Regions from separate parts of the Streptomyces sparsogenes subsp. cuspidosporus genome, predicted to be linked through region 3. Evidence: riboswitches for the same ligand, from Rfam matches in the RefSeq annotation. Region 3 holds a riboswitch; each other region holds the start of a gene.
The links. Region 3 has a riboswitch for cyclic di-AMP ahead of ABFY07_RS35945 (M23 family metallopeptidase). Riboswitches for the same ligand answer to the same signal wherever they lie in the genome.
Positions count from the first base shown of each region.

Region 1: linked by a shared signal. The riboswitch ahead of ABFY07_RS34580 (C40 family peptidase) and the one ahead of ABFY07_RS35945 (M23 family metallopeptidase) in region 3 are both predicted to bind cyclic di-AMP.
Region 2: linked by a shared signal. The riboswitch ahead of ABFY07_RS23275 (transglycosylase family protein) and the one ahead of ABFY07_RS35945 (M23 family metallopeptidase) in region 3 are both predicted to bind cyclic di-AMP.
Region 4: linked by a shared signal. The riboswitch ahead of ABFY07_RS14070 (M23 family metallopeptidase) and the one ahead of ABFY07_RS35945 (M23 family metallopeptidase) in region 3 are both predicted to bind cyclic di-AMP.

Region 1 covers NZ_BAAASD010000043.1:37,827-42,016, forward strand. The annotation lists gene ABFY07_RS34575 (L,D-transpeptidase) at 1-323, shown strand, start outside; gene ABFY07_RS34580 (C40 family peptidase) at 468-1,625, opposite strand; cyclic di-AMP (ydaO/yuaA leader) riboswitch at 1,634-1,805, opposite strand; gene pcrA (DNA helicase PcrA) at 1,961-4,190, shown strand, end outside.
Region 2 covers NZ_BAAASD010000020.1:97,926-102,115, forward strand. The annotation lists partial or broken gene ABFY07_RS23265 (phosphoribosyltransferase) at 78-716, shown strand; gene ABFY07_RS23270 (dsRBD fold-containing protein) at 761-1,030, shown strand; gene ABFY07_RS23275 (transglycosylase family protein) at 1,144-2,451, opposite strand; cyclic di-AMP (ydaO/yuaA leader) riboswitch at 2,457-2,638, opposite strand; gene ABFY07_RS23280 (DUF4232 domain-containing protein) at 3,004-3,726, shown strand.
Region 3 covers NZ_BAAASD010000048.1:7,794-11,983, reverse strand. The annotation lists gene ABFY07_RS35950 (PP2C family protein-serine/threonine phosphatase) at 243-1,340, shown strand; cyclic di-AMP (ydaO/yuaA leader) riboswitch at 1,619-1,756, shown strand; gene ABFY07_RS35945 (M23 family metallopeptidase) at 1,768-2,895, shown strand; gene ABFY07_RS35940 (aldo/keto reductase) at 3,174-4,160, shown strand.
Region 4 covers NZ_BAAASD010000009.1:102,928-107,117, reverse strand. The annotation lists gene ABFY07_RS14075 (GntR family transcriptional regulator) at 139-849, opposite strand; gene ABFY07_RS14070 (M23 family metallopeptidase) at 1,127-1,951, opposite strand; cyclic di-AMP (ydaO/yuaA leader) riboswitch at 1,966-2,163, opposite strand; gene ABFY07_RS14065 (M16 family metallopeptidase) at 2,395-3,801, opposite strand; gene ABFY07_RS14060 (M16 family metallopeptidase) at 3,798-4,190, opposite strand, start outside.

The sequences.
Region 1 (4,190 bases), on a different contig from region 3:
TGAGCTGGATCCAGGACGGCTCGCGGCTGAAGTTCGGCCCGGTGCCGGTGCGCACCGGCCGTGACCGGTACGAGACCCGGGGCGGGCTGAAGAAGATCTACTGGCGGGACATCGACCACTGGTCGACGATCTACGACGTGGCGATGCCCTACAGCCAGTTCTTCGACGGCGGCCAGGCCTTCCACTCCATCGCGGGCAGCGTGTGGTCGCCGCCCGGCTCCCACGGCTGCGTCAACATGCGCAAGGCCGACGCCAAGAAGTACTGGAGCATGCTGCGGAACGGCGACGACGTCTTCGTCTACGGCCGCAAGCCCGGCACCTGAGCCGGCCCCCGGGCCCTGGGCGGCGGCGGTCGGCCGCCGTCCGGGGCCCGGGAGCGCGACCGGTTCGACCCGACCGGTTCGACCCGACCGGTTCGACCCGACCGGTTTGACGCGACGGGCTGACCTGCCCGTTGGCGTGACCGGCTACGCCGGGCGGACGCTTCCGTAGATCGGCATCTCGGTGATCGGCGCCTTCTTGACCACATCACCCGGCTTGGGGGCGTGGATCATCATTCCGTCGCCTATATAGAGACCGACATGGCTGATGTCGTCATAGAAGAAGACGAGATCGCCCGGCTGGAGGTCGGAGGTCGACACGCGGGTGCCGACCTTCACCTGGTCCCAGGTGGTGCGCGGCAGTGAGACCCCGGCGGTCTTCCATGCGGCCTGGGTGAGCCCCGAGCAGTCGTAGGAGTTGGGGCCGGTCGCGCCCCAGACGTACGGCTTGCCGAGCTGCGAGCGCGCGAAGGCGATGGCCTTGTCGGCCCTGGTGGAGTGCGAGCCGCCGGAGGTGTCGGAGGACCCCGACGGGGTGGTCGAGCCGGAGCCGCCGCCCTGGTCCTGCTGCTGCTCCCGCTGCCGCTCCGCCGCCTCCCGCTGCTTCCGCGCCAGCTCCGCGGCCTTGCGGCGGGCCTCCTCCGCCTTCTTCCGCTCGATCGCCGCCAGCCGCGCCTTCTCCTCGGCGGTCAGCTCGGACAGCAGCCGGCGGGCCTGGGTGAGCTTGTCCTGGACGGTCTTCTTCCTGGTCTTCAGCTGCTCCTGGGAGCGGGTCAGCGCGGCCAGGGACTCGGTGGCCTTCGCGCGCTCCTCGGCGGCCTTCGCCTGCTGCGACCTGAAGTCGGCGACGGCCTTCTTCTGCCTTTTGGTCAGCCGGTCCATCAGGTGGGACTGGTCGAAGATGCCCTGCGGGTCGGAGGCGAACAGCAGGGTCGCGGTGGAGGAGGCCATGCCGCCGCCGCGGTACTGCGCCGCCGCGTAGGTGCCCAGCGTCCGCTGTGCCTCGTTCAGCTTCTCGGCCCGGTCGGCGATGCCGTCGAGCAGCTTGTCCACCTTGGCGCGCTGCGCGCCCGTGCGCTCCTTGGCCGCGTTGTAGCCCTGGGTGGCGGACTCCGCCTGGTGGTAGAGCGTGTCGACCTTCTTCTTGACCTCTTCGATCGACGGCTTGGGCTTGCCGGGCTCGGCGCTCGCCGTCTGGCTCAGCAGGGTGACGGACGCGAGGGCCGCCATGGTGACGGAGACGGCGGTGCGGCGGCCGGTGGCCGAGTCCAGTGTCCGGGCCCGGGGCTTGCGGTGCGACGCCAAGGGAGGCGACTCCTTCCGTGGACCGCCTACCGGGTTAGCTGTCGGGTTCGGGCGTCGGAAGGCTGCCCTACGGGCCGTGCGGCGGCTGGGTCGCCGCACGGGCCGATTCACCCCGGTGATGCGCGTGGGTCCCCGGCTCCAGCCGCCTCGCGGCGGGGCCGGACTCGGCGGAGACAGCCCGTGCCGGCGCGGTCGCCGACGGGTTCCGGGCCGCCTGACGGTGGACGGTAGCGGGCTTGTGGGGCCCGTGTGAAGCCTGTGTTCGAATTGCCCCGAAACCGTTTCGTGACATCCGTACGTACGCTGTCAGTGCGGCGTCCTAGACTCGGTGAGCGATGAGCAGCCTCTTTGACGACAGCTTCCTGGCGGATCTCGGGCCCCCGGACGAGGAGCCCCCGCCGCCCGAGGACGACGGCCGGCCCGCCGGTGAGGACGTCCCGCACGACCTCTTCGCCGGGAGGTTCGACGCGCCCGCCCCCCGGGAGGCGTACTACCGCGACGGCGCCGCCCGGCCCGCCGTGGACCCGGCCGCGCTGCTCGAGGGGCTCAACGAGCAGCAGAGAGCCGCCGTGGTCCACACCGGCTCGCCGCTGCTGATCGTCGCGGGTGCCGGATCCGGCAAGACCCGGGTGCTCACCCACCGCATCGCGCATCTGCTCGGCGCGCGCGGGGTCCACCCCGGCCAGATCCTCGCCATCACCTTCACCAACAAGGCCGCGGGCGAGATGAAGGAGCGGGTCGAGGAGCTGGTCGGCCCGCGCGCCAAGGCCATGTGGGTATCGACCTTCCACAGCGCCTGTGTGCGCATCCTGCGCCGCGAGTCCAAGAAGCTCGGCTTCACGTCCTCCTTCTCGATCTACGACGCGGCCGACTCCAAGCGGCTGATGGCGCTGGTGTGCCGGGACCTGGACCTCGACCCCAAGCGGTATCCGCCCAAGTCCTTCAGCGCCAAGATCTCCAACCTGAAGAACGAGCTCATCGACGAGGAGACCTTCGCCGGACAGGCGTCGGACGGCTTCGAGAAGACCCTCGCCGAGGCGTACGCGATGTACCAGTCGCGGCTGCGCGAGGCCAATGCCCTCGACTTCGACGACATCATCATGACGACGGTCAATCTGCTCCAGGCGTTCCCGGACGTCGCCGAGCACTACCGCCGCCGCTTCCGGCACGTCCTGGTCGACGAGTACCAGGACACCAACCACGCGCAGTACACGCTGGTGCGCGAGCTGGTGGGCACCGGCCCGGTGGCCGCCGGCGGCGACGGCGGCGAGGGTGACGGCGGCGACGCGATCCCGCCCGCCGAGCTGTGCGTGGTGGGCGACGCCGACCAGTCGATCTACGCCTTCCGGGGCGCCACGATCCGTAACATCCTCCAGTTCGAGGAGGACTACCCGGACGCCACCACCATCCTGCTGGAGCAGAACTACCGCTCCACCCAGACGATCCTCAGCGCGGCCAACGCCGTCATCGAGCGCAACGAGAACCGCCGCCCGAAGAACCTGTGGACCGAGGCCGGCGCCGGCGCCACCATCACCGGCTATGTCGCCGACACCGAGCACGACGAGGCGCAGTTCGTCGCCGACGAGATCGACCGGCTGACGGACGCCGGCGAGGCCCGGGCCGGGGACGTGGCCGTCTTCTACCGGACCAACGCCCAGTCCCGTGTCTTCGAAGAGGTCTTCATCCGGGTCGGGCTGCCGTACAAGGTCGTCGGCGGCGTGCGCTTCTACGAGCGCAAGGAGGTTCGCGACGTCCTCGCGTATCTGCGGGTGCTGGCCAACCCGGAGGACGCCGTCCCGCTGCGCCGGATTCTGAACGTGCCGAAGCGCGGCATCGGCGAGCGCGCCGAGGCGATGATCGACGCGCTGGCGCTGCGCGAGAAGATCACCTTCCCGCAGGCGCTGCGCCGGGTCGACGAGGCGTACGGCATGGCGGCCCGCTCGGCAAACGCGGTGAAGCGGTTCAACGTGCTGATGGAGGAGCTGCGGACGATCGCCGAGTCGGGCGCGGGGCCGGCCACCGTGCTGGAGGCGGTGCTCGAGCGCACGGGCTATCTGGCCGAGTTGCAGGCGTCCACGGACCCGCAGGACGAGACCCGTATCGAGAACCTCCAGGAGCTCGCGGCCGTCGCCCTGGAGTACGAGCAGGAGCGCGGCGAGGAGAACCCGGGCACGCTCGCGGAGTTCCTGGAGCAGGTCGCGCTCGTCGCCGACTCCGACCAGATCCCCGACGACGACACCGAGGGCTCCGGGGTCATCACCCTGATGACGCTGCACACCGCCAAGGGCCTGGAGTTCCCGGTGGTCTTCCTCAGCGGCATGGAGGACGGGGTCTTCCCCCACATGCGCGCGCTCGGCCAGACCAAGGAGCTGGAGGAGGAGCGGCGGCTGGCGTACGTCGGCATCACGCGCGCCCGCGAGCGGCTGTATCTGACGCGGTCGACGATGCGCAGCGCCTGGGGCCAGCCCGCGTACAACCCGCCGTCCCGCTTCCTGGAGGAGATCCCCGACCAGTACGTGCGCTGGCAGCGGACCGGGCCCGCCACCCCGTCGGCGTCGATGGGGG
Region 2 (4,190 bases), on a different contig from region 3:
GGATTGATTCGTAAGGGGGCCGGGCGAGGCGACGGGCGGCCGGCTCTTCGGTCCGGTCTCCTGCGCTGGGGGTGATCATGATCTTCGTCGACCGCGCGGACGCCGGGCGGCGCCTGGCCGCCCGGCTGCGGCCGCTGGCCGACGAGGACCCGGTGGTGCTCGGGCTGCCGCGCGGCGGGGTGCCGGTGGGCTTCGAGGTCGCGCGGGAGCTCGAGGCCCCCCTGGACGTGATCATCGTGCGCAAGCTCGGCGTCCCCTTCCACCGCGAGCTGGGCTTCGGCGCCATCGGCGAGGGCGGGGTGCGCGTGGTGCACGACGCGATCGTGCGGATGAGCCGGGCGCGCGAGGAGGAGCTGGCGGAGGTGGAGCGTGACGAGCAGGAGGAGCTGACCCGGCAGGCGCGGCGGTTCCGGCGCGGTCGGCCGCGGGTCGCGGTCGGCGGCCGGACGGTGATCGTCGTGGACGACGGGATCGCCACCGGCGCCACGGCCCGGGCCGCCTGCCGGGTCGCCCGGGCCCAGGGAGCCGCCCGGGTGGTCCTCGCCGTCCCGGTCGCGCCGCCGGACGCCGCCGAGGCGCTGCGGCAGGACGCGGACGACGTGGTGTGCCTGTCCACCCCGGCGGAGTTCTCGGCGGTCGGCGAGTGGTACGAGGACTTCTCCCAGACCAGCGACGCGGAGGTCGTCGACCTGCTGTCCCGGTCGCCCGGAATGCCAGGTGAGGCGCATCCTGGTAAGTGACGCAGGAGGTGATGACCGCGATGGAGACGATCGTGGGATGCGACATCGAAATGGAATTTCGTGAGCTCGGCCCGCTGACCGAAGCGGTCGTCCGGCTGAGGATGCACGACGGGACCGAGATGCTGGCTCAGGGCCGGGCGAACCGGAACCCCGACGACCCGGCACAGCCGCGGGTCGGCGAGGAGATCGCGGCGGCGCGGGCGCTGAACAACCTCGCTCACCGGCTGATCTCGAAGGCGGGCGGCGACATCGAGGAGGTCACGCACGCGAAGGCACATCTGGTGATGTAGGGCGGGCCTGCCGCGGCCATCGGGCCGCGGCAGAGCACCGTTCCGTTCGTACGGGACGCCCCCTCGGAGACGCCCCTCGGAGACGCCCCTCAGAGGATCACCCTCGAACACCCTCAGATCTGGACGCCCTTGGACCGCAGATAGGCGAGCGGGTTGACGTCCGAGCCGTAGTCGGGGCCGGTGCGCACCTCGAAGTGGACGTGCGGGCCGGTCACGTTGCCGGTCGCCCCGGATCTGCCGATCTGGTGGCCGCCGCTCACCTTCTGGCCGACGTGGACGGACAGCGAGGACAGGTGCGCGTACTGGGTGTACATGCCGTCGGGGTGGCGGAGCACTACCTGGTAGCCGTACGCGCCACCCCAGCCCGCGGCCACCACCTCCGCCGAGCCCACCGCCCGCACCTGGGTGCCGGTGGCCACGGGGAAGTCCACGCCGGTGTGGTGGCCGCTTGACCAGTGGCTGCCCGGGACGCCCCAGGCGGTGCCGATGGCATGGCCGGCGACCGGCGTGGTGAAGGACGACGAGGAGTGCGCCGACGAGCCCGACTGCCCGGCCCGCTCGCGCGCCTTCCGCGCCTGCTCCGCCCGCTGCTGAGCCGCCTGCTCGGCCCGCTGCCTGGCCCGCTCCGCCTGCTTGGCCCGCTGCGCGGCCTGCTCGGTCTGCTCGGCCCGGTCCGGCTGCCCGGCCCGCGGCCGGGTCTGGTGGGCCTGCCCGGCCGGGGCCCGGCTCGCGTCGAGGGTGAGCTTCTGGCCGGGGTGGATCAGGTCCGGGTCGCCGCCGATGACCCGGCGGTTGGCGTCGTAGAGCCGCTGCCAGCCGCCGTCCACGTCCCGCGCGTCGGCGATCCGGGACAGCGTGTCGCCGCTCACCACGGTGTACGAGGAGCCGGAGCGCCCCGCGGCGGCCGCGCTCCGGTCGGCGGCCTCGGTGCCGGTCCTGGGGGCGGCCTTCGGTGCGGCGGTGGCCTTCGGGGCGGCTTTCGGGGTGGTCCTGGGCGCGGCCTTGGAGGCCGCGGTGCCGGGGGAGACGTCCGCGGGCTGACCGCCGCGGGTCAGGCCCGCCTTGACCGAGCAGACCGGCCAGGCGCCGGGGCCCTGGGCGTCGAGCACCTTCTCGGCGACGGCTATCTGCTGGGCCTTGGTGGCCAGATCGGCCCGCGCCGCGTAGGCCGTCCCGCCGAACGCCTCCCAGGTGGACTGGGAGAACTGCAGGCCGCCGTAGTAGCCGTTCCCCGTGTTGATGCTCCAGTTGTCGGTGGACTCGCACTCCGCCACCTTGTCCCAGGTGTCGACGGAGGCGGCGTTCGCCTGGCCGACGCCTATGAGGGGCAGCGCGACGCCGGCGCCGCCCGCGGTGAACGCGAGGGAGGCGCGGGAGACGCGGCGGGGCCGGGGCCTGCGGTGACGTCCGCGTGCAGCCATTGAGCTCATCCTCTCCTGACGCCTGCGAGGTGAGCTGTCGGGTTCGGGCGGGAGTTGCCCGGCCGCGCCTTGCTCGGTGCCCCCGGCACCGTGACGTGGCTTCACCCCTAGCCGTGCCGCCCGACGTGGCGTGGCCCGGCGCCTTCCTGGTTCCCCCGCTCCTGCCGTGACAGGTCGTCGTGTCACTCCTCCGCCACGGCAGGACTCGGCGCTCCGGCGGAGGAGGCCCCCGCACGGAATCCGGCGGGTGCGGCACAGTAAACACATCGTTTTGGTCACGACAAGGTCTCGACGGACCTGTGGCCGGAAATCGATCAGGCCGGCGATGCACCGCGATCCGCGTCACCGTGCTTCGGACGGGGCGATTGTGACGGTGATCGCGGCGGGGCATCCGCAATGCCGAATCACCGCCGCTATGCGATTAATGCCGTGGGGGACATAAGGGTGCTCATGGGGGGAAGGGGAGCCCGAAGGGGAATGGACGGGGGCTGCCGGGGCACTCGGCGTGGTGGCAGATGAGCCGCCGGATGCCCGACCTACAGGAGGTTGTCCATGGCACAGCGGAACGGCGGGGCGCCCACGAGGCGTCGGCCGTCGGCCTTATCCGTATCCGCACTGCTCGTCGGCGCGCTGGCCACCGTCACGGCCTGCGGCGCCGATACGAAGTCCGGGGCGCCGGCGCCACCCGGCTCGGCCGACGCTCCCAGCTCGGCCGCGAGCGCCCCCCGGCACCCCACCGCCCCGCCCGGCGGAGGCCGGGACGACAAGGCCGCTCCCGCCTCGACCGACCGGGCCGCCACGAAGGCGCCGAAGGCGGCCGAGCCGTCCGTCGCCACCGAGGCCGCGTCCGCCGCCCCCGCCGCCCGCCGCATCTGCTCGAAGGACCGGCTGAACCTGTCCACCGGCCGGGCGGATATCGGCGCGGGCAATGTCTATGTCCCCCTGGCCTTCACCAATACCGGTGACGCCAGTTGCACCCTGACCGGCTTTCCCGGCGTATCGCTGCTCGACGGCCCCGGCACCGCTATCGGCGAACCCGCCAAGCGCCGCGGGGCGGCGGGACCCACGGTCGTCCTGAAACCCGGCGGCAGCGCCTACGCGAGTCTGCACACCCTGAACAAAGGCGTGTCCGACAAGCCCTGCTGGCGGACCGCGTCCGAAATTCGCGTCTACCCGCCGGACTCCTACGGCTCCATGAAGACCTCGGCGCGCTCCTTCCAGGTCTGCGGCGGCGTATTCGAAGTCACCGCCGTCGAACCGGGCTCCCGGCCCTGACCCGGCACCCCCGGCCGGGCGCGGGCCCGCTGCCCCCTCCCCGCGCCCGGCCTCCCCGCGCCCGGCCTCCCCGCGCCCGGCCCGACGCGCCGGAAATGAATTGGCCGGGAAGCGCGGCCAGATGACGCCCCCAGGTGGCCGAAAATCTTGATGGGCCCGACACCCACTGGCCCCTTTCGCCCTTCCGCAATCATTATCGGGTGGGCCACCATGTGAAGGGGCCTCGCCTGAGCCGGCACGGAGTGTCCAGAGGGGGACGATGTCATGGAGCGAGCGGCGACCGGGGTCGAGACGGAGTTGGTGGACCTCTCGGAAACGACGCTTGAAGAACTGGGCGACGGTCAGGAGTTCACCCTCGCGACCCGGCGGTTGCTCGAACGCGTACAGTCCCCGCCGACACTCGCGACCGCCGCCGCGTCCTCATCGGACTGTTGATGGAATCCGGGGGTGGCCCGACGGAATTC
Region 3 (4,190 bases):
CCGGCCGGATCCGCCGGCCGGGGCCGCCGGGCGGAGCGGGCCGGGGAAGCGGGCCAGGGAAGCGGGAGCGACCGGTGCGGGTGCGAGGGAGCAGAGCGCGTACGGACGCCCGTACGGACCCGCGCGGCGAAGGGCGCCCGGCGCGGCGTACGAGACCCGCACGGCGTACGGGCCCGCACGTGCCCCGGCGCGCGAGGCCGCGCGCGGACGCGCCCCGCGCGGGGGACGAGGCGCCCGAGGGCATGCCCAGCCCCCGCTTCGCGTCCTGGCTCCCCGCCATCCTCATCGTGGGCGGGGTCGTCTACGACATCAGCAGCCCGCCGGCCTACACCGCCGCGCCCTTCTTCGCCGCCGCCCCGCTGGTCGCCGCCCCCCTCTATCCGCTGCGGCTGACCGCCCTCACCGGGGCCCTCGCCGTCACCGCCGCCTGCCTGCTGGCCGAGCTGCACGGGGTCCGGGACTGGGCCCAGTCGGCCACCGAGATCGCCACCGTCGTGACGGTCGCCCTGCTGGCACTCCTCATCAGCCACGTCGTCCGCCGCGGCGGCAGGCGGCTGGCCTCGGCCCGCGGCATCGCGGAGGCGGCCCAGCGCGCCGTGCTTCCCGTGCCGCCGGCCCGGCTCGCCGGCCTGGACGTCGCGGCCCGGTACGTGGCGGCGGAGCAGGACGCCGCGATCGGCGGCGACCTGTACGCCGTGCAGGACACCCCGCACGGCGTACGGATGCTCATCGGCGACGTACGGGGCAAGGGGCTGGGGGCGGTCGAGGTGGTCGCGATCACCGTCGGCGCGTTCCGGGAGGCCGCCGAGCAGGAGGCGACGCTGGAGGGGCTCGCGCTCCGGCTGGAGCGGGCGCTGCAGCGCGAGCGGGCCCGGCGGGCCGACTTCGAGCAGATCGAGGGGTTCATCACGGCGGTGCTGGCCGAGATCCCGCGCGGCGACTCCCTGCTCCGGCTGATCAACAGGGGCCACCCCGCGCCGCTCCTGCTGCACGCGGACGGCTCGGTGCGCTCCGCCGAGCCCGAGGTGCCGGCGCTGCCGCTGGGGATGGGCGACCTGGGGGCCTGGCCGGACCGGGTGGAGGAGCTGCCCTTCGCGGAGGGGGTGACCCTGCTGCTGTTCACCGACGGGGTGAGCGAGGCACGCGACGCGCAGGGCACCTTCTACGACCCGGAGGCCCGGCTGCGCGGCCGCCGCTTCGCCACCCCGGTGGAGCTGCTCGACGCCCTGGTGGCGGATGTGGAACGGCACACGGGCGGCGGCACCACGGACGACATGGCGCTGCTGGCGCTGCGCCGCGCGCCGGTGACGTCCGGCGCCGTACCCGAACACGCTCCGTAGGACACGCTCCGTAGTGGAGCGTGATCGTTTCGGGTAACAATTGACACACGATCAACCCGAGAGCGTTTCTGAGCGTGCCCACGACACCACTGACTCGCCCTCGTTTGCCCGAAGTTGGGCGTTAAGTTCACCTCAAAGGTTCCTCTGATTCCCCGGAACAGCTTGGAATCACGTCACGGCTTCTATTAACGTTCGATAACGCAGCGCGGTCGTCACCGCCGCCGCAAGAGGCGGCACCGTGCGCCGTCGCCGAATCCCGCACGCACAGCAGCAGCACCAGCAGCACAGCGACAAAGCAACACCAAGGGAACCGGGGAACCACCAACCTTGGGGTGAATCGGGTCGAACCTGACCCGTAGGAGACCTTCCTGCTCCGAACCCGTCAGCTAACCCGGTAGGCGAGAGGGAAGGAAAGGAGTGCGCCCGCGTGGCGTCCAACAGGTCTGCCCTTGAAGAAGCCCCGTCCCGCACATCCGGTGCCGGAGCGGGGACAGCGACCCGCTACGGCTCCTGGTTCGAACCGGCCGCCGAGGCGAAGGCCGGCCGGGACACCGAGACGTGGGAGGAGTGGAATCCCACCGAGGAGTCCATAGCCCCCGTGCGCGGCCGGCACCGCGTCCCCAAGCAGCGCGGCGGCACGATGGCGCGCAGCGGCGCCGTCCTCGGCGTCGGCGTGATCGCGGCCGTCGGCGCGGGCGGAATGGCCAGCGCCAAGGACCGCCCCAAGGCCCCCATCTCCATGCCGGACCTCGGCCACATCGCCGGCCAGGTCAAGGAGGCCCTCCCCGACGCCGCGGACCTGCCCGGCATCGGCTCGCTGATCTCCGACTCCGACTCGGACTCCGACGGCCCCGCCACCTCCGCGGCCCCCCTCTCCCAGGCCGGCCTGACCACCGAGGACCAGGCCAACGGCGCCACCGACGCGGGCGAGGCGCTGCGCGCCCGCATCCTGCAGCAGGCCGAGAACCAGCAGAACGCCGCCGACGAGTCGCAGCGCCAGGCCGCGGCCCGGGCCGCCGCCCAGAAGGCCGCCGACGCGGCGGCGGAGCGGCAGTCCGACATCGACGCGAAGAAGAAGGCCGCCGAGGCGGAGGCCAAGCGGAAGGCCGAGGAGGCGGCCCGCAAGAAGGCCGAGGCCGAGCGGCTGGCCAAGCTCGCCGCCCAGTACACCCTCCCCGTCGCCTCCTACACCCTGACCGCGTCCTTCGGCCAGGCGGGCGACATGTGGTCGGCCGACCACACCGGCCAGGACTTCGCCGCCCCCACCGGCACCCCGGTCAAGGCGGTCCACGGCGGCACCATCACCTCGGCCGGGTGGGCCGGTTCGTACGGCTACCGCATCGTGCTCAAGCTCGAGGACGGCACCGAGATCTGGTACTGCCACCTGTCCTCGATGGTCCGTACGTCCGGCTCGGTGACGACCGGCGAGGTGATCGGACGCGTCGGCGCCACGGGCAATGTGACCGGCCCGCACCTCCACCTGGAGGTCCGGCCGGGCGGCGGCGGCCCGATCAACCCGATGCCCTGGCTCCGCGACCACGGACTGACCCCATGACCGGCGACCGTCACCTCCTGCCCGGTGGCCTCCCGACCGGGTGACTTCCCGACCGGGTGACCTCCCGGACCTCCCGACCGGGTGACCGGTCCGGCCCCGAAACCCCGGCGGCCCTGGCGCTCTCTCCCCCCTTGACGCCAGGGCCGTCGGTCTTTTCACGAGGCCTTTTTCACGAGGCATGGTTTCACGGGCGCTTGGCCCGCCCGTTTACGAGATCTTGGGTGAGTGCGGGCCACGACGGGGGAATACGCCCCTCCGCCCCCGCGCTGAAACAACGTATGGCTGACACCACACAGACCCCGCAGTCCCCGCAGACCACCCAGCCCGGCCACCGCAAGCGGATCGGCGGTCTGTCCGTCCACCCGCTCTCGCTCGGCGGGAACGTCTTCGGCTGGACGGCGGACGAGGCCGAGTCCTTCGCCGTGCTCGACGCCTACGCGGCGGCGGGCGGCAACTTCATCGACACCGCGGACGTCTACTCCGCCTGGGCGCCGGGCAACTCGGGCGGGGAGTCCGAGACCATCATCGGCGACTGGCTCGCCTCCCGCGGCGACCGCGCCGACATCGTCCTCGCCACCAAGGTCGGCGCCGGCGTCCCCACCCCGCGCGGCCTGTCCGCAGCGGCCGTCAAGGCGGGCGTCGACGAGTCCCTGAAGCGCCTGCGCACCGACTACATCGACCTGTACTACACCCACTACGACGACCCCTCGGTGCCGATCGAGGAGATCATCTCCACGCTGGACGAGCTGGTGAAGGCGGGCAAGGTCCGCGAGATCGCGGCCTCCAACATCTCCGCCGAGCGCCTGGAGGCGGCCCTGGACTTCTCCGCGAAGGAGAACCTGGCCCGCTACGTGGCCCTCCAGCCGCACTACAACCTGGTCTCCCGCGACACCTTCGAGGGCGAGCTGGCCGAGGTCGCCGCCCGCCACGGCGTGGCGACCGTCCCGTACTACGCCCTCGCCTCCGGCTTCCTCACCGGCAAGTACCGCCCCGGTGCCACCATCGACAGCGCCCGCGCCCAGGGCGCGGGCAAGTACCTGGACACCGAGCGCGGCCAGAAGGTCCTCGCCGCCCTGGACGACGTGGCCGCCAACCACGGCGCCGAGCACGCGACCGTCGCCCTGGCCTGGCTGGCGGCCCAGCCCACCGTCGTCGCGCCGATCGCCAGCGCGCGCACGGTGGACCAGCTGCCGGCGCTGCTGGCGGTGGCCGACCTGGAGCTGACGAAGGAGGAGCTGGCGCTGCTGACGTCGGCGTCGGAGTGACTCTGTTTGCGGTGAGTATGGGACGGCGAC
Region 4 (4,190 bases), on a different contig from region 3:
CGCCGGAGCGGGGCAGAAATTCAGGGCACCAATGCGGGACGGTGACACGGGACGGCAATGCGGGGCAGCGATACAGGCCGGCGATACAGGCCGACAATGCGGGGCGGTAATCCCCATCATTTTTATAGGGGGCCGCTGTTAATTCCGGAGGCCCGTCGTGTTGACGGGAGGTTTCGAAGTCCTCACACCGGGGGCGGGGCGGCGCAGCCGGTATTCCGACATCGAGCGCTCGGCGTGCGCCGCGGCGAGCGCCCGCGCGCGGTCGGCGTCGCCGCGCGCCACGGCGTCCACCAGCGCGCCGTGCTCGCCCCAGGACTCGACGGCCCGGGACGAGAAGTCGGGGCGCGGGGCGCCCCCCGGGGCGGGCGGCGCGGCCCGGCGGGCCGGTTCCACCGTGTACACCCAGGCGATCTTGCGCCGCAGCTGTACCAGCAGCCCGGCCAGGCTCGGGGTGCCGGAGGCCTGGGCCAGCGTCTCGTGGAACCAGTCGCTCAGCGCCCGCAGCTCGCCCAACTGGCCGTGCCGGGCCCGCTCCTGGCCGAGCCGGACCAGGCCGCGCAGCACCTTCAGATGCGCCTCGGTGCGGCGCTGGGCCGCCCGCGCGGCGCCCAGCGGCTCCAGCAGCGCGCGGATGTCCAGCAGGTCGGCGGCCTCCCGCTCGGACGGCTGCGCGACACACGCGCCCGCGTGCCTGCGGGTGGTCACGAAGCCCTCCGACTCCAGCGTGCGCAGCGCCTCGCGCACGGGCACCCGGGAGACGCCGTAGCGCCGGGCGAGGAGGTCCTCGATCAGCCGGCTGCCCGGCGCGAAGGTGCCGGAGACGATGTCGTCGCGGATCGCCGTACACACCGCGTGCGCCGAAATTCGGCGACCTCCCTGGATCGCGGTCGTATCGCCGTTCACTTCCGGTCCCGCATCGTCGAACCTCCGCCTTAATCTCCGCGAAACGCAGCCGATTGACGCGTATTCAGCGACTCTATTCGAAGCGGCTTCGTTTTCCGACCGGCGGGAGGATTTCATGGAAATTTTTTGGCCAGGGCGGGCGGGTATGCCGAAGGCCCCCGGTCCGCTGGACCGGGGGCCTTCGTGGCGTCGGTGGGCCTGCGCCTGGCGGATGGCGCGCCTGTCAGATGTTGACGCCGTGCGAGCGCAGGTAGGCGACGGGGTCGATGTCCGAGCCGTAGTCGGGGCTGGTGCGGGCCTCGAAGTGCAGATGCGGCCCGGTCACATTGCCCGTGTCGCCGGACAGCCCGATCTGCTGGCCGGGGGTGACGGTCTGGCCCACGGAGACGCCGATGGACGACAGGTGGCCGTACTGGGTGTAGGTGCCGTCGTTCATCTTGATCACGACGTTGTTGCCGTACGCGCCGCCCCAGCCGGCCTCGACGACGGTGCCGGAGCCCACGGAGTGCACCGGGGTCCCGGTCGCGGCGTGGAAGTCCACCCCGGTGTGGCTGCCGGAGGACCACAGGCCGCTGGAGGACTGGTAGCTGGTGGAGACGTACGAGCCGGTGACCGGCAGCACGAACGTGTTCAGCCGCTTGCGCTCGGCCTCGCGCGCGGCCCGCTCCTTGGCCTCGCGCTCCTGCTTGGCCTTCTTCGCGGCCGCCTCGGCCTTCCGCTTGGCCTCGGCCGCCTGCCTCGCGGCCTCCTTGCGAGCCTGGGCCTGCGCGGCCGCCTTGGCGGCGGCCTCGTCGGCGGCGCTCTGCTGGGTCTGTGCCTGGGCCGCGACCTGGTCGGCGAGTTCACCGCCGATGGCGACGGCCTGGCGCAGCCCGGTGTCCTCGGCGGTGAGGCCGTCGTCCGTCGCGGCGAGGGCCGGGGCGGCGAGACCGGCCACCACGCCGGTGGCGGCAAGGGTGGCTATGCCCGCGAGGTTCGCGCCGGAGCGGACGGCGCGGGGGGCGCGACTGGGTCGGCGGTGCTTCCCGGTGGCACGGGTGAACGCCATCGTGTGGCGCACTCCTTTCCTTCCTTCTCGCCTACCGGGTTAGCTGTCGGGTTCGGAGCAGGAAGGTCTCCTACGGGCCCCTCGTCCCTCGCGGGGAGGTCACCCGATTCACCCCTGGGAATCGCCCCTCGGACGCCGCGGACGGCGCCGGGCGAGGCTGGTTCCCCGGCTCCCCTGGCTCGCGCCGTACGGGGACTCGGCGATGGTTGCCCGTGCCGCGGGTGCGGCGTGGCTCGGGCGGACAACCGCACTGACGCTAAACGGCACCACTTTCGATCGCCAAACGGTTCCACTCTTTTGTTGGTTTCCCCACAGACACGCCCGACCAGACGGGCGACCTCTGCTATAAAGCGGGCAAACAGGAGGACCCCGGCGCCTGAAACGGCGCCAGGGTCCCTTTTCTCACGGTCTGTTCGGCCCGCTCGCGCGGCCCTCCCGACGGATCAGCCCTGGATGACGCGCACCTCGCCGATGCCCAGCGTCTTGACCGGCTCCTCGATCTTCGAGGCGTCGCCGACGAGCACCGTGACCAGCCGGTCGGGCGGGAAGGCGCTCACCACCGCGGCGGTCGCCTCCACCGTGCCGGTCTCCGCGAGACGGGTGTACAGCTGCGCCTGGAAGTCATCCGGCAGGTGCTGCTCGACCTGGTCGGCGAGGGTGCCCGCGACGGCGGCCGCCGTCTCGTACTTCAGCGGGGCCACCCCGACGAGGTTCTGCACGGCGACGTCGCGCTCGGCGTCAGTGAGGCCCTCCTCCTTCAGCGTGCCCAGCACCTTCCACAGGTCCTCCAGGGCCGGGCCGGTGACCTCGGTGGCCACCGAGCCGCTGATGGCCAGCATCGCCGCGCCCGTGGCTCCTCCGGAGGCGTCCGGGGCCGTCGAGCGCAGCACCTGGCCGAAGGCCCGCACGCCGTAGGTGTAGCCCTTCTCCTCGCGCAGCACCCGGTCGAGCCGGGAGGTGAGGGTGCCGCCCAGGCAGTAGGTGCCCAGCACCTGGGCGGGCCAGACCCGGTCGTGCCGGTCGGCGCCGATCCGCCCGATGAGCAGCTGCGTCTGCACCGCGCCCGGCCGGTCCACGATGACCACCCGGCCGGTGTCGTCGGCGGTGATCGGCGCCATCGGGCGCGGCTCGGCGGCGCCCCCGGTCCAGGTGCCGAGGGTCTCGGCCAGCGCCTTGTCGAGGTCGACGCCGGTCAGGTCGCCGACCACCACGGCGGTCGTGGTGGAGGGGCGGACATGCGCCTCGTAGAAGGCCCGCACGGCCGCGGCGTCGATGCCCTCGACGGTCTCCTGGGTGCCCTGGCGCGGCCGGGACATCCGGGCCTCGGCCGGGAAGAGCTCCTTCGACAGCGCCATCGAGGCGCGCCGGGCGGGGTTGGCCAGCTCGTGCGGGATCTCGTCCAGGCGGTTGCGCACCAGCCGCTCGACCTCGCCCTCGGGGAAGGCGGGCGCGCGCAGCGCGTCGGCCAGCAGGCCGAGCGCCTTGGGCAGCCGGGAGACGGGGACCTCCAGCGACACCCGGACGCCGGGGTGGTCCGCGTGGGCGTCCAAGGTGGCACCGCAGCGCTCCAGCTCGGCCGCGAACTCCTCGGCGGTGTGCTTGTCGGTGCCCTCGGACAGGGCGCGGGCCATGATCGTGGCGATGCCGTCGAGCCCGGCCGGCTCGGCCTCCAGCGGGGCGGCCAGGTTGATCTCCACGGCGACGACCTGCTGGCCGGGGCGGTGGCAGCGCAGCACGGTCAGCCCGTTGGACAGCTCGGCGCGCTCGGGGGCCGGGAACGCCCACGGCTTGGCGGCGCCCGGCCGCGGCTGCGGGTGGAAGGTCATGGTGGTGGTGACGGCGTCGCTCACTGGGCCGACTCCCCTTCTGCGTCGTTGTCCTCGGCGGTGTCGTCGGCCTGCTGGGCGCCCTGGACCGGTTCGTAGACCAGCACCGCGCGGTTGTCGGGGCGCAGCCTGGCCTGGGCCACGGCCCGCACCTCCTCGGCCGTCACCTGGAGGACCCGCTCCACGGCGGTCAGCGCCAGCTGCGGGTCGCCGAACAGCACCGCGTAACGGCACAGCTCGTCGGCGCGGCCGCCGACCGTGGCCAGCCGGTCCAGCCACTCGCGCTCCAGCTGGGCCTGGGCGCGCTCCATCTCCTCGGGCGTCGGCCCCTCCTCGGCGAACCGGGCCAGCTCCTCGTCGACGGCGGCCTCGATGTCGGGCACCTCGACGCCGGCGGAGGTCTTCACGTCCAG